4 regions of the Brevibacillus sp. FSL K6-6036 genome follow, and region 4 is predicted to be linked to each of the others. Evidence: predicted binding sites of a transcription regulator. Region 4 holds the regulator's gene; each other region holds the start of a gene.
The links. Region 4 encodes LexA, which represses DNA repair genes until DNA is damaged. Its sites were predicted from a motif close to CGAACATATGTTCG; they were not measured.
Positions count from the first base shown of each region.

Region 1: the regulator LexA is predicted to act here: its motif matches at 1,785-1,798, upstream of NST37_RS02465 (carbohydrate kinase).
Region 2: the regulator LexA is predicted to act here: its motif matches at 1,230-1,243, upstream of NST37_RS00340 (ImmA/IrrE family metallo-endopeptidase).
Region 3: the regulator LexA is predicted to act here: its motif matches at 1,391-1,404, upstream of NST37_RS18965 (WYL domain-containing protein).

Region 1 is NZ_CP150173.1:441,434-444,697, forward strand. Features, by position in the region: gene NST37_RS02455 (GntR family transcriptional regulator) at 1-543, opposite strand, end outside; gene NST37_RS02460 (EamA family transporter) at 653-1,591, shown strand; gene NST37_RS02465 (carbohydrate kinase) at 1,853-2,953, shown strand; gene NST37_RS02470 (pseudouridine-5'-phosphate glycosidase) at 2,957-3,264, shown strand, end outside.
Region 2 is NZ_CP150173.1:63,955-67,218, reverse strand. Features, by position in the region: gene NST37_RS00355 (hypothetical protein) at 83-283, opposite strand; gene NST37_RS00350 (helix-turn-helix transcriptional regulator) at 346-564, opposite strand; gene NST37_RS00345 (helix-turn-helix transcriptional regulator) at 730-1,095, shown strand; gene NST37_RS00340 (ImmA/IrrE family metallo-endopeptidase) at 1,272-1,799, shown strand; gene NST37_RS00335 (helix-turn-helix domain-containing protein) at 1,859-2,176, opposite strand; gene NST37_RS00330 (DoxX family protein) at 2,316-2,738, shown strand; gene NST37_RS00325 (hypothetical protein) at 2,898-3,050, shown strand; gene pdaA (delta-lactam-biosynthetic de-N-acetylase) at 3,146-3,264, shown strand, end outside.
Region 3 is NZ_CP150173.1:3,775,330-3,778,593, reverse strand. Features, by position in the region: gene NST37_RS18970 (serine hydrolase domain-containing protein) at 1-1,264, shown strand, start outside; gene NST37_RS18965 (WYL domain-containing protein) at 1,422-1,640, shown strand; gene NST37_RS18960 (VOC family protein) at 1,779-2,141, shown strand; gene NST37_RS18955 (hypothetical protein) at 2,289-2,519, shown strand; gene rsgA (ribosome small subunit-dependent GTPase A) at 2,790-3,264, shown strand, end outside.
Region 4 is NZ_CP150173.1:2,862,500-2,865,763, reverse strand. Features, by position in the region: gene NST37_RS14400 (DUF4269 domain-containing protein) at 139-732, opposite strand; gene NST37_RS14395 (DUF456 family protein) at 940-1,425, shown strand; gene lexA (transcriptional repressor LexA) at 1,611-2,234, opposite strand; gene NST37_RS14385 (LysM peptidoglycan-binding domain-containing protein) at 2,392-2,748, shown strand; gene NST37_RS14380 (DUF896 domain-containing protein) at 2,829-3,026, shown strand; gene crcB (fluoride efflux transporter CrcB) at 3,119-3,264, shown strand, end outside.

The DNA of each region.
Region 1 (3,264 bases), 2.4 Mb from region 4:
AGTGCGGGCAGGCAAAAAATGCTGGAAGAAGACAAATTTTAACCGGCGCAAATGCATGTGCAAGAGGGAGGTAAAGGATGATATGTACGTATTTCCGGCCGTTTCGTGGATCAGCTTGTGAAACGCCTCGTCCAGCTCCATGGCGGCATATGACTGGCTTGTCTCGATCGCTTCGGAAAACTGCCTGTTCAGCTCGGTCAATTCGTCCAGCACCGCATCGGTGATCTTGGGCACGACCAGCTCCGCAGCCAGCGCTTCCAAGGCGATGAGCGGCCGGTAGATGTTGGGGACGTCTTCGGGAGCCAGCTTGGTCACTCGCGTCTCCACACCGGGCTGCATCTCTACAAAGCCCTGCAGCTCCAGGATTTGCAGCGCCTCCCGTACAGGCGTCCGGCTGACTCCTATCGCGTCGGCCAGCTCCGTATCCAATATTTTTTCGCCCGGCTGCAGGGTACCGTCTATGATCCAGGTCTGCAGCTGCTGCAATACCTTGTTTTTCGCGGAGGTTCGTTCGACCTTTCGCAAATTGGGGGGAAGAGGCATGACAAGTCCTCCTTAGAAGGCGTTTTGGTAAAAGAAGCATCTTCTTGTATTTTACAGCAGAATGCGATATATTGCATAATATATTGGATGGGAGAGGAGAAAAAACACCATGATTTCTTCATTACGCGTCCGCGGCTTTACAATGGTGATTGTCGCTTCGATCTTATGGGGAGTCTCAGGCACCGTGGCCCAATCGCTCATGCAGCATTATCAGTTTCAGACGGATTGGCTGGTAGCGTCACGGTTGCTCGCCTCCGGATTGATCCTGCTCGCGCTGTCATTATGTGGGCCGCATCGTCAGAATGTTTGGCGGATTTTGTTCTCCGGCGGTGATTTGGCCCGGCTCCTGCTGTTTTCGATCGCAGGCATGCTCGCGGTCCAGTATACGTATTTTGCCTCGATCGAAGCGGGCAATGCGGCGACTGCGACGCTGCTGCAGTATTTGGGGCCCGTTTTTCTGGTTGTGTATCTCGTCATCAAACTTCGGCAGTTGCCTTCAGCAGCACAGGTGACGGCTCTGATCCTGGCTCTCGGGGGGACGTATCTGCTCATCACGGGAGGAAATCCGGGGAAGCTGACGATTTCCGCTGCCGCCGTTATTTGGGGGCTGGCCTCGGCGCTGGCGCTTGCTTTTTACACCGTATACCCGAAGCCGCTTCTGGGGCGCTGGGGGTCTACAGTCGTCCTTGGCTGGGCGATGCTGATCGGGGGCATCGGTCTTTGCCTGGCAAAACAGCCCTGGCAAGCAACTGACATGATCTGGTCGGTTCCATCGGTTCTGGCTGTTGTCTTCATCGTCTTGTTTGGGACCTTGATTCCCTTTTATCTGTACGTAGACAGTCTGAACTATATCCGCCCGACAGAAACCAGCCTGCTTGCCTGCGCGGAACCATTGTCTGCCGTGATTACGACCGTTGTTTGGCTGCATGTGTCGTTCGGGATGTTTGAGTGGATCGGCGGTTTGTGCATTATCGGGACGATTTTTGCCCTGTCCCGCCATCGGGAAAAAGCGAAGGAGCCGGCGCTGCAGAATGCCGTAGGATCGTAAAAAAGGGCGGGCATAGAGGTCGGAAAATGCAGGCGATCAAAAGCGATCAACCATGGATTAGCAAAAAAGCAACATAACACAGCATAGCCGTTATAGAAGCGCATTCTTGTGACCATCTTTTCGCGGATGGTCAAAGAATGCGTTTTTTCTTGCGGCACCATTATTTTCTCTTTGAAAACTTTTGTCTATGTGATAAACTTTTGTTTGTAAAGAGAAGCAGTTCGAGTTGCAAATGCTACTAAGGCAGAAAGGAGGAGGGCCGTGGACAAAGAAAAACAAATCCTCCGCTACATTCGTGAAAATCCGTTCGTCAGCCAACAGGAGCTGGCTGACAAGATGGGCATTTCCCGGTCGGCGGTGGCTGGCTATATCGCGCAGCTGACCAAGCGCGGCGAAATCAAAGGACGGGCCTATATTCTTCGCGACGAAGAGCTGATCGTCTGCATCGGCGGAGCCAATCTGGACCGGAAAGCGCGGGCCAAGCAGCAAGTGCGGCTCCACTCATCGAATCCGGTAACCATCTCTGAATCATGCGGAGGGGTCGGCCGCAATATCGCGGAAAATCTCGGTCGGCTTGGCTGCAATGTCTCGCTGATCAGCTGTGTCGGGGAAGACAAGGAAGGCGACTGGATTTTGCAGGAAACGAAAAAGCACGGGGTCGATATCAGCCAGGTGTGGCGGTTGCCCACTCAGCGAACCGGTACGTACACGGCGCTTTTGGACAAGGAAGGCGAAATGGTCGTCTCCCTGGCGAATATGGATATTTACGATACGCTCACGCCGCAAATGTTTGCGGAACGGTGGTCCCATATCGCAGCCGCCCGGGCCGTTTACCTCGATACGAACCTTCCTGCAGACTGTTTGGCATACGTGATCGGACGCTGCCGGGATGAGGGCATCGCGCTGTTCGTCGATCCGGTTTCTTCTGCCAAGGCGGAAAAACTGCCCGAGCGTTTGGACGGAGTCGAAGCAATCCTGCCGAATCGCGAGGAAGCCGAGCTTTTGTCAGGCATGGAGATCAAAACCATGCAGGACTGCGAAGAAGCGTGCCGGAAAATCAGGGCACGAGGCGTGAAAAGTGTCGTGGTGACGCTCGGCGAACAGGGCATTTATTATCAATCGGAGGACCAGGCGGAGAAGCTGGCCCCCTACCCGACAGAGGTAGTGGACGTGACGGGAGCGGGCGACGCTTTTGCCTCCGGTCTTTTGTACGGGGTCGTAAACGGTGAGCCGCTGGGCAGAGCGTGCCGGCTCGGCATGGCTGCTTCGGCCTTGACGCTGCAGACCGAGTATTCGGTATCGCCGCTGCTGAAGCCGGAGGAACTGGAACAAACGATAAACCAATACGAAGAGGAGCGATAACGGATGAAACAATACCTGACTTTTACAGATGAAGTGCGCCATGCATTGGACAATAACTTGCCAGTTGTAGCCCTGGAAACAACAATCATTTCCCACGGGATGCCGTATCCGCAAAATATCGAGATGGCGAAGGAAGTCGAGCAGATCATCCGTGACAACGGCGCGGTACCGGCAACGATCGGGATTATGGACGGAAAAATCAAGATCGGGCTGTCGGAAAGTGAACTGGAAGAGTTCGCGACGAACAAATCCGTTGAAAAAGTAAGCCGACGCGATTTCCCGTACATTCTCGCCAGCGGCAAAATCGGGGC
Region 2 (3,264 bases), 2.4 Mb from region 4:
GGCAGCGATTGATCACGCCGAAGCATGCCGAAGCGGTTCTTTCACGGGGAGAACCGCTTTTTTCTGTAAACTGACATCCATTCTATGTTCGGATACACTCTCTTTTCCGCTCGATGTTTGGACAATCTGCAGGTCCTCCTGTTATCTGCTTTTCAAACCGCTCCAGACGGCTTAGAAATTCTCCGCAGGCAGATTCACTCCTCGGTGCCATCATGGCCAGCTCATACGCAATTGTTCGTTTCCATATATCCAGCTGCTTCCGATTCGCTTCGTGAACGTCCACCTCTCCCACCCCTCGCTACATCGTTAACGAAATCTCTTTCCTGCAATCGCCACTCCATTTTGCTATAACAGCAAAGTCAGACAGATAAATAAATCTCGCAGCTGGCATTTCAACATACGTGTCAGCACGGGAAGGTGATTGGCTTTAAAATCGTACTCCCCCTTTTCGTACTTGAGGTACGTAGACGCATTCTTGAACCCTAAAGCGGCAGCCATTTCCTTTAGGGTAATGCCGATTTCCATCCTTCTTCGTGCAATGAAATTCAGGTTTATCCTCTCCAACGGTAAACCCCCTTTTTTTGCCAAATAAGCAAAATGTTATTATCCATATCTTACCTTTTCATTTTCAGCAAAGTCAAGCATATCCTTGTCATTTCAACAAACCGCTATTTTCCATTATGGAAAATTGGTAGAATAGTATTGCTATGATGGAAAGGTTGTGACACTATGTCAATCGTCGGTCAACGGATCAGATACCTTCGGGAAAAACATAAATGGTCCCAAATCCAATTGGCCGAAAAATTGGGCATTCACAATACCGTTCTTTCCCGCATCGAATCGGGCGAGAAAAAAAGCGTGGATAATCACCTGATATCCAAGGCTGCTGACGTATTTTCGGTTACGACTGATTTTCTGCTCGGAAAAACGGAAAACCCTACTCGCAATGGGACATCGCAAACAACCGGGTCAGATGAGCACATCTCCTTTTTTGACCTGGAGGGGCTATCCGAAACGGAAATTGATGAAGTGAAGAAGCATATCGAGTACCTCAGGTGGAAGGCGCTGCACGGTAACAAAGGAACAAACAAGTAGCAGGTCATCCACAATTGTCCTGCTCTGCTCGAATATAAAGCTGGAAAAAGCCGCAAGCATTTTTCGTTGTGATGGCCGCCTTATTTCTGTGCCAGGCAACATTGCACCCTGCGGCATTTTTTACACCATAAAAAGGAACATACGTTCTCTGTTGTTTCGGAAGGGGGAATCACCACATGCTCTCTCATTACCGGCAAACGGATTTGGAACGCTGGTTGACCCAAATATATGCGGATGTTGGCATCAGTCATTGTGGCGACCTGCAAGAAAGGCCGCTGGCCGAGATGCTTGGCATCGAATTGTACTACCGTCCCTGCCCCTCGATGCGTTATGAATCCGGCAATTACCGCAGCATTACGGTCAATTCAACCCTGCCAAGGCCTGTTCAGCGCGAACATTTTTTTCATGAGCTGGGCCATATTTTACGGGGGCATACCGGGAAGCAGCACCAGATGAATCCCGCTTTTCGTCAGTTGCAGGAGGCGCAAGCCGAGCAATTTGTTCTCTATGCGGCCATGCCTTTCTTTCTCCTGGCGCCCCTGCTTCTCGCCTACCGTGAATGGGTACCGTCCTCGGTCTTGTCGATGGAATTTGGCGTGACAAGGGAACTGGCTGACAAGCGTATTGCCCAGATTAAACGGCGAATTATTTCTGAGGGAATACGAAGGGGAGGAAAAACGAGGAAAAGGAAAAGTGCTCAATGAGAAACCGCGATGTATGCAAACAAATAAAAAGTGCCGGAGAAAATAATCCGACACTTTTTTTATGTTAATTCGATCCAGGCCTGCGACCATTTCTCGATCCCCAGTATGACCGGTTCCAAAGCAAGCCCTTTTTCCGTTAGCGAATATTCCACCCGTACCGGGGCAGAATCTGTATACACGTGACGATGTACCAAGCCTTCTTTCTCCAAATCCTTCAGCCGCTCAGACAAAAGCCTTCCGCTGATCGGAAGCGCCTCTTCGATGGCACAGAATCGCTGCGGTCCGGAAAGCAACTGATACAAGATCAAACCAGTCCACCGCTTGCCCAAGAGCTGCATTCCTTTTTCAAACTTCGGACAGAGAGAGGACTGCTTCATAGTAATCACCTCGATTCAATTCCAGTATAACGCTCTTTTGAAAATCCTTCAAAGTGTTGACGTGTTATAATTATTAATTTATACTTACTAACGAAATGTAACCTAATTACTATATTCAATAACCGTAGGAGGTCACTTTATGGAAAGACAATTTGATCAACGTACCGAGTGGGGGCTTTTGCTCTTGCGCGTGGTTGCAGGTATAGCGTTTGTCATGCACGGAATGTCAAAATTCCAAATGGGACTCGATCAGGTTGCCGGTTGGTTTGGCAGCATGGGTATTCCCGGCTTTTTCGCTTATGTCGTCGCGTTTCTTGAGCTCTTGGGCGGAATTGGCTTGATTTTGGGCATTGGCACCCGAATTTTGGCAGCTCTGTTGGCAGTCGTGATGGCCGTCGCTACGATCAAGGTGAAAATTGCAATGGGCTTCCTCGGTGGGGAAAGTGGTCCTGGATATGAGTTGGATCTGCTTCTATTCTTTATCCTGCTGCTTTTCGTTCTCTCCGGACCGTCCTTCTATTCCCTCGACCGCCTTTTGTTTCAACGCCGTTCAAGCAAATAAAGACCGCAGCATATTGCAAAAACCGAATGGTGCCGGGACAATCCGGTGCATTCGGTTTTTTTGCGCTCAGTCACCAACTTTTGACCGGAACTTCTCTGCAGGCGGCATGTTCTTGGGCCCGGGTACACATGATAGTAACGATGAGGAGGTGAGTCTTTGATGTCAAACCAAAACAAGCGCAGCAACATTATCTACCACCCTGAAACCGAGGTGCCCGCAGGTTCGATTGACAAGCGGAAAGTGGTCAGATCCCAACCAGACGAGCAGTATCCGATTCCCCGCGCACATCCGGTTCCTTGGCAAGAGGATTGAGGAGCTTTACATACCGTTTTAAGGATGCGATCAAATCCCTACCCGATGTTCAGGCAATCCCATCAACAATAGGAGGACTTTTCGCTGTGAAACGCATAACCTTTCTCACCGTTTTTGTCCTGATTTTGTCCCTGTTCACTGTCCATGCCGCAGCCAACCAGGATGTCCCCTACCACTTTGGATTCAAGAAGAGCAAGGGTGGACAGCTTCCCTC
Region 3 (3,264 bases), 910 kb from region 4:
AGAGGAGAGAATCGCAGGGGCGGCGGTTGCCGTCTCCCGGCATGGAGAGCTGCTGTTTCAAAAAGGCTTCGGCGTGCGCGATCTGGAAACGAAGGAACCGGTCACGCCGGATACGGTATTTGGCATCGCATCCGTGACGAAGTCCTTTACGGCGATGGCGGTCATGCAGCTGGCAGAGGAAGGGAAGCTGTCCATCGAAGATCCGGTCAACGCTTATTTGCCGGAATTTTCTCTGGCATCGCTAGAGGACACCTCCAGCGTCTGCATTCATCATTTGCTGAGCCACACGACCGGCCTTGCGCCGATTCGCCGCAGAGAGGAATTGTGCAGGCTGTCGGACCATCTGGAGTACCTGGCCGGGGAGCCGCACGAGCTGCTGGGCAGACCGGGCGAGTATTTCAGCTACTGCAACGACACTTTTTTGCTGCTGGGGCTGATTGTCGAGAGAGTGACAGGGCGCCTGTTCCGCAGGCATGTGACCAGCAGGCTGCTTGACCCTTTGGAGATGAACCGCTCCACCTTTAGCCTGGAAGAGGTGAAACGGCTGTCCGACGTATCGGTTCCTTATGTCAAGGATTCGGACGGCAATGGCCTGAAGAGGGCGGACTGGCCCCTGCTGGGCAATTATGAGGTAGGGGGAGGCATCCGCTCCAATGTCCGGGATTTGCTCAAATACGGTCAGCTTTACATAAACGGCGGATATTGCCAGGGGGAAAACATCGTCAGCGAGGCTTCGCTCAGACGGATGTGGCACCCGGTCCACAAGATCGGCAGAAACACGTACTACGGGTACGCGCTGAAGTCGACTCTAGGCCGGGAAGGAATGACGCTTGTCGAGCACGGGGGCTCGCAGCCGGGCGTTTCGTCCCACTTCGGCTTTGTGCCCGAAGAGGGAATTGTCGCGGTCGTCTTGACCAATGTCGCGGATGTGCCCGTCCGGGATTTGTGGCTCGCTGCTGTCCGCAACGCCCTGGGCCTTCCGTTGGAGCAGCAGGAGAAAGAGCCGGAATACGAGGCATCTGTCGAGGAGCTGGAGCGCTTTGTGGGCACCTATGCCTGCGCGGAAGGCAGCAGCGTACGTATAACCTTTGCAGGCGGAATGCTGCAAGCGGAAATGGCCGGCGAACAGTTCGCGCTTCGGGCGAGTGACAGCCGTACGCTGGTCATCCGGAAGCACGAGATGCCGCTTCCGTTTTTCTGGAAAGAGGGAGAAAAAGCATGGGCTGTTCTCCTTGGTTCTCGGATGTTGACGAGAAAGAAATAGCGGTTCGCATGGGCTTGTTCGCATGCGGAAACAAGACCTCTTTGGAGGGCGAATGCAGGCACGAATGCTCTGTAGTCCGCTCTTTGAAGGGGTTTCTTGCTTTTATCAGGCGTGTTCGTTATAATGGGAACAAATGTTCTTGTGTGGTGGTGACATCATGAGAAGCGAATTGGAGCGATATTGCCAGCGGCAGCAGACGGTCGAGCTGATCTACTTGAGCCGCTCCGGCGAGACGACCAAGCGAGCTGTAAATATTATTGCGGTAAACGGAGACCGGATAAAGGCGTACTGCTATACCCGCCGCGCATACCGGGTGTTTTGTCTGGCCAACATCCTGGCAGTTGCACCTCGCGACGATCAGGCAGCGGGCATGTGAGGAGGCCTGTCTGTTTATTCTGGGGAACCTATGCGTAGGCACGGTCATCCGTGTGCAGAATGTATGGTATATGGTATGGTAAATACGGCTACATTCATCTTTGCGACTACATTCATTTACTACAGGAGGCACATCGTTATGATTAAAAAAATTGCTACAGTGGCTGTTTACGTGGAGGATCAGGCGAAGGCTCGCGAGTTTTGGACCGAGAAGGTGGGGTTTGTCGTACATCGAGACGAGCCGATGACCCCCAATGCCTCGTGGCTGGAAGTCGGTCCAGAGGGAGCCGAGTCGCATCTCGTCATCTATCCCAAAGCGATGATGCCCGGATCTGAGCAGATGAAGGCCTCGATCGTATTCGAATGCGAAGACATCGACAAAGCCTATCAGGAAATGAGCCAAAGGGGCGTAATCTTTTTGGAGGAGCCAAAGAAAATGGCCTGGGGCAGCTTCGCCCGGTTCAAGGATGCGGATGGAAACGAATTTCTCTTGAAAGGCTGATACCACTGTTGCTCTATCGTTCTGTGACTTGCGGCAGCATGGCGGGTGCGGGCATTGCGTAAACCAGCATTGCGTGAACCAGAACTGCAACTCGTGCTATACTGTTAGGACAGGTAGAAAATAACAGAACGGAAGGAGAGCGATGGAGTGGAGATCTTTATTGGCGTACTTGTCGCATTTGTGCTGCTCATCGGATTTATGTCGCTAGCCTTTAAGAAAGAAGGACCTGGAAGACGTCATGCCTCCGGAGGAGACTCAGGCGGAGCCACGTCGTTTTACAATGACAACGACAGAACCCGCGATTCCGACAGCTCCTGGGGAGACGGAGGGTCCAGCGACAGCGGCGGGGGAGATGGCGGCGGCGGTGGCGGAGATTAGGCCAGTGAAAAAATTTATGGCTGCCGATGGAAGCTGTCAGGCATCCGTGTTACAATGATTGGGAAATCATGACGTACGGATCGGGGAACCGGTCTGAAAGGAGAGATGTTTTATGGTATGCATGATGATTGTCGAGAAGAGCATTGCAGCAAGGGTCACAGGAAAGATCCTCCTTTCAGTCGGGCAGTAACCGTTCTTTAAGTGAGGATTTCCTGTGGCCGGTTTTGGAAAGACATCCAAATCAAAACCGAATGCAGGAGGAATCCGCACGTGAACCAATATCTAAAGTCTTTGGGCTGGAACGATTTTTTTGCCGGCCATGTTTCCCCTTTTATCGAGCAGGGATTTGAAGTAGGGCGTATCGCTCTTGAACATAAAAGGCTGTATCGGATTTTGACCGAACACGGCGAGCTGTTGGGCGAGGTTTCCGGAAAGCTTCGCTATGAAGCCGCTGGCCGAGAAGACTACCCCGCTGTGGGCGACTGGGTAGTGATCAGCGCCCGGCCTCATGAACAAAAGGCCACGATTCACGCGATTCTGCCGCGCAAAAGCAAGTTTTCCCGAAAGGCTGCCGGCGAAGGCGTCGAAGAACAGATCGTCGCCACCAACGTGGATACCGTTTTTCTCGTGAACGCTCTAAACAACGACTACAATTTGCGCCGCTTGGAACGCTATCTGATTTTGGCTTGGGAAAGCGGAGCCAGTCCCGTGATTGTACTGAGCAAATCCGATCTGTGCGACGACC
Region 4 (3,264 bases):
AGGTAAAACGACAAATCTAGCAATCCAAAAAAGATGACTTCCGAAGTATCCAGAAGTCATCTTAATTTTATGCCCGCATAAGGACACACAAGTTGTCTGAGTTTACCATTATTCGTATTTCCGGTTTACGGCCGGCGTTTAGGTCGGTTTATTTGCCATCACTTGCTTAAGCTGTTCATTCGAATATCTTTCCAATTCAAGTAAAGCCTGATAAGGATCATCTCCGACAATCCCGTAATACAGAGCGAAAGCAGGCTCCGTTTTCAGCCCCCGTTCTTTCAAAGCCCGAATCTCTTTTGCTGCTTCTTGCCCAGACAGCTGGAGCAGCCGTGCTTCGATCATCATATGCCGGTAGGCGTTTTGCTCTGTGACAGGAATCGGTTGAGCAAAACACTCCAATTGAAAACCGCGATACCAAAAGGAAGCAGTCGCCGTAGGGATGTTGCGGATTTCTCGGCGGTCTTGTGTGAAACGGTCCAAATGCCCGTATTTTTCTTTCAACACATGGCCAAACCGATCCAGGTCGGCTGTCGTACAGATCAAATCAAGATCGCTGTCCTCAACATCAATATCGAGGGGGATCGTTCCGCACAGAACCGGTTGATACTCTTTGAGCCCATCAAAGATTCCCAAGCTGTCGAGGACTGCCCAGGCTTCCCGCTGCCGAGGGGTTCCTTTTTTCAGGTAGGAAGGGTCAAACCAATCTCGCTTCGTTTGAGAATGCATAGCCATTTTCTGTCCTTTCAGATTATCTTTCTTTTATTTGCAACTCTGCAGGGGAACAATGAGGGACGAGACCATCTATGTTCCGATTCGACGTTTGGCTTTACGACTCGCAGAAGAACCGAGTATATACAGGTTTCTGTCAAAATGTAGCGAGTCGATGGAAACGAAAACCGCACTTTATCGTATACCCTATACAGAAGGGAGTGTCAATGGATGGAGATCTTGTTGTGGATCGTGATAGCGGCCTTGTTTATCCTCAGTATTGCCGGAATCTTTTTGCCGGTCATTCCTGATACGATTTTATTGTGGGGCGGATTCTTGCTGTATCACTTTTTTATTGCTGATCCGGGTGCCGGACTTCCGGCCTCCTTCTGGTGGGGAATGGCGGTCTTAAGTGTTCTTCTCTACGGTGCGGATTTACTCACCAACATGTACTTTGTCAAGAAGTACGGGGGCTCCAAAGCGTCATCGTGGGCAGCTGCACTGGGGATTTTGCTCGGGGTGATTTTGTTCCCCCCATTTGGCATGCTGATCATGCCGTTCGTGCTGGTCGTTCTGGTGGAAATGCTGATCCAAAAGCAGCCGTTTGAACGGGCTGTTAAAGCGGGAGTGGGTTCGCTCATCGGTTTTTTGGGCAGTGTGGTCGTAAAAGTTGTTCTTCAGGTAGTGATGATCATCTGGTTCTTTGTCGCACTGTAAGTGGGATTCGTAGGAGAAGGACCGATCAAAGAATCGAAGGAAATGAAAAGAAGAGGCGTCCGCGAGGCAATCGCGAACGCCTTTTTTGCTGTCAGGGTGGAAAAGGAAAGCTTGTCGTAGTCGATTGCGTTTTTCAAAGAGTCCGCCATAAGGCATGGCTCATCCAAGCAACGAAATCTCTTATTCTAGTGAATCAAGCGGTACACGCCAATCACTTTCCCCAGAATCGTTACAGAATCCAGAATAATCGGCTCCAATGTCGCGTTTTCAGGCTGCAGCCGGAAATGGTTCTTTTCCTTGAAGAAACGCTTCACGGTTGCCTCGTCCTCTTCAGTCATGGCGACGACGATATCACCGTTATTGGCCACATTCTGCTGGCGAACGATCACGTAGTCTCCATCCAGGATGCCAGCCTCGATCATACTGTCTCCGGACACGCGCAGCATGTACACCTTGTCCGATGTCACGATGCTGTCAGGGAGTGGGAAGTAATCCTCCACCTGCTCGACAGCAGTGATCGGCTGACCCGCAGTCACCTTTCCGATCACCGGTACGCGTACAACAGATACGTCAAAGTCGTCTTGAAAGCGCTCCTCTTCCTTCAGCAGCTCAATCGCGCGGGGCTTGGTAGGATCGCGGCGGATGAGCCCCTTTTTTTCCAACCTGGCCAGATGGCCGTGAACAGTTGAACTGGATGCCAGACCGACAGCCTCCCCGATTTCACGGACAGATGGGGGATAACCCTTGTCCCTTACTTCTTTGCGGATGAAATCGATGATGGCTTGCTGTCTATTGGATAGCTTGGACATAGACCACACCTCTATCTTCTCGAACATGTTTTCTATATTATACCATGGGATCCTGCGTTCGACAAACATAAGTTCGTTTTTTTTCTTGACATGAACAAGTGTTCGCATTATGATGAGAACAAGAAGATAGAACGTACGTTTGCAGGGGGATGAAATAATGAGTACAATGACCGTATCTAATCGCTTCGCCAAAGAAGAAAGAAAAACTGCTCGTTTTGGCATTACGCGTGGACAGGCCATTCTGTTTTTTGCCGCTTTCACTCTCTTTTTTTACACTTTGACAGAACTAGTGTTCGCTTCTGGGGATCATACGGTACAACAAGCTCAAATGATCCAACCAGTAAAGGAAATCGTCGTCCAACCGGGAGACAGCTTGTGGGAGCTGGCGGTCACCTACAAGAGTGACCCGAAAATGGATGTTCGCGATATGGTATATGCGATTCAAAAATTGAACAAGCTGGAAAGTGCCATTATTTATCCAGGCCAATCGATTCAAATTCCTGTCGGGAATTGACAAGCTGCAGCTTTCCCTTGCTTCGTTGCCGAGATGTGATATAATAGAGCGGCATTCATTGAAAGCGAGGGGAAACGGCTTTGGTATCAGACGCGGAAATCAAACGGATCAACGAGTTGGCCAAAAAATCTCGTGAAGCCGGGTTGACTGAAGAGGAAAAACAGGAACAGAAAAAACTGCGGCAAAAATACATTGATGCTGTGAAAATGTCGCTTCGCTCCAATCTCGAATCGATCCGCTACGTGGAAGACCTCGAGGATAACAACCCCAAACACTAAAACGCACCATTTGACATAAAAAGAAGACATCCATGCTTTTTGCCTGGATGTCTTTTTGTTCCATACAAAAAAGGAGAGAAGGGGGGATTGCCATGATGGCATGGCTGGCTGTTGCCGTAGGAGGAGCCGTCGGTTCATTGCTACGCTATGGTCTCGGTCTCGCAATGAACCAACCCGGATTGCCGGCGGGGACATGGCTGGCCAATGTCTCCGGTTCTTTTCTCATCGGACTGCTCTA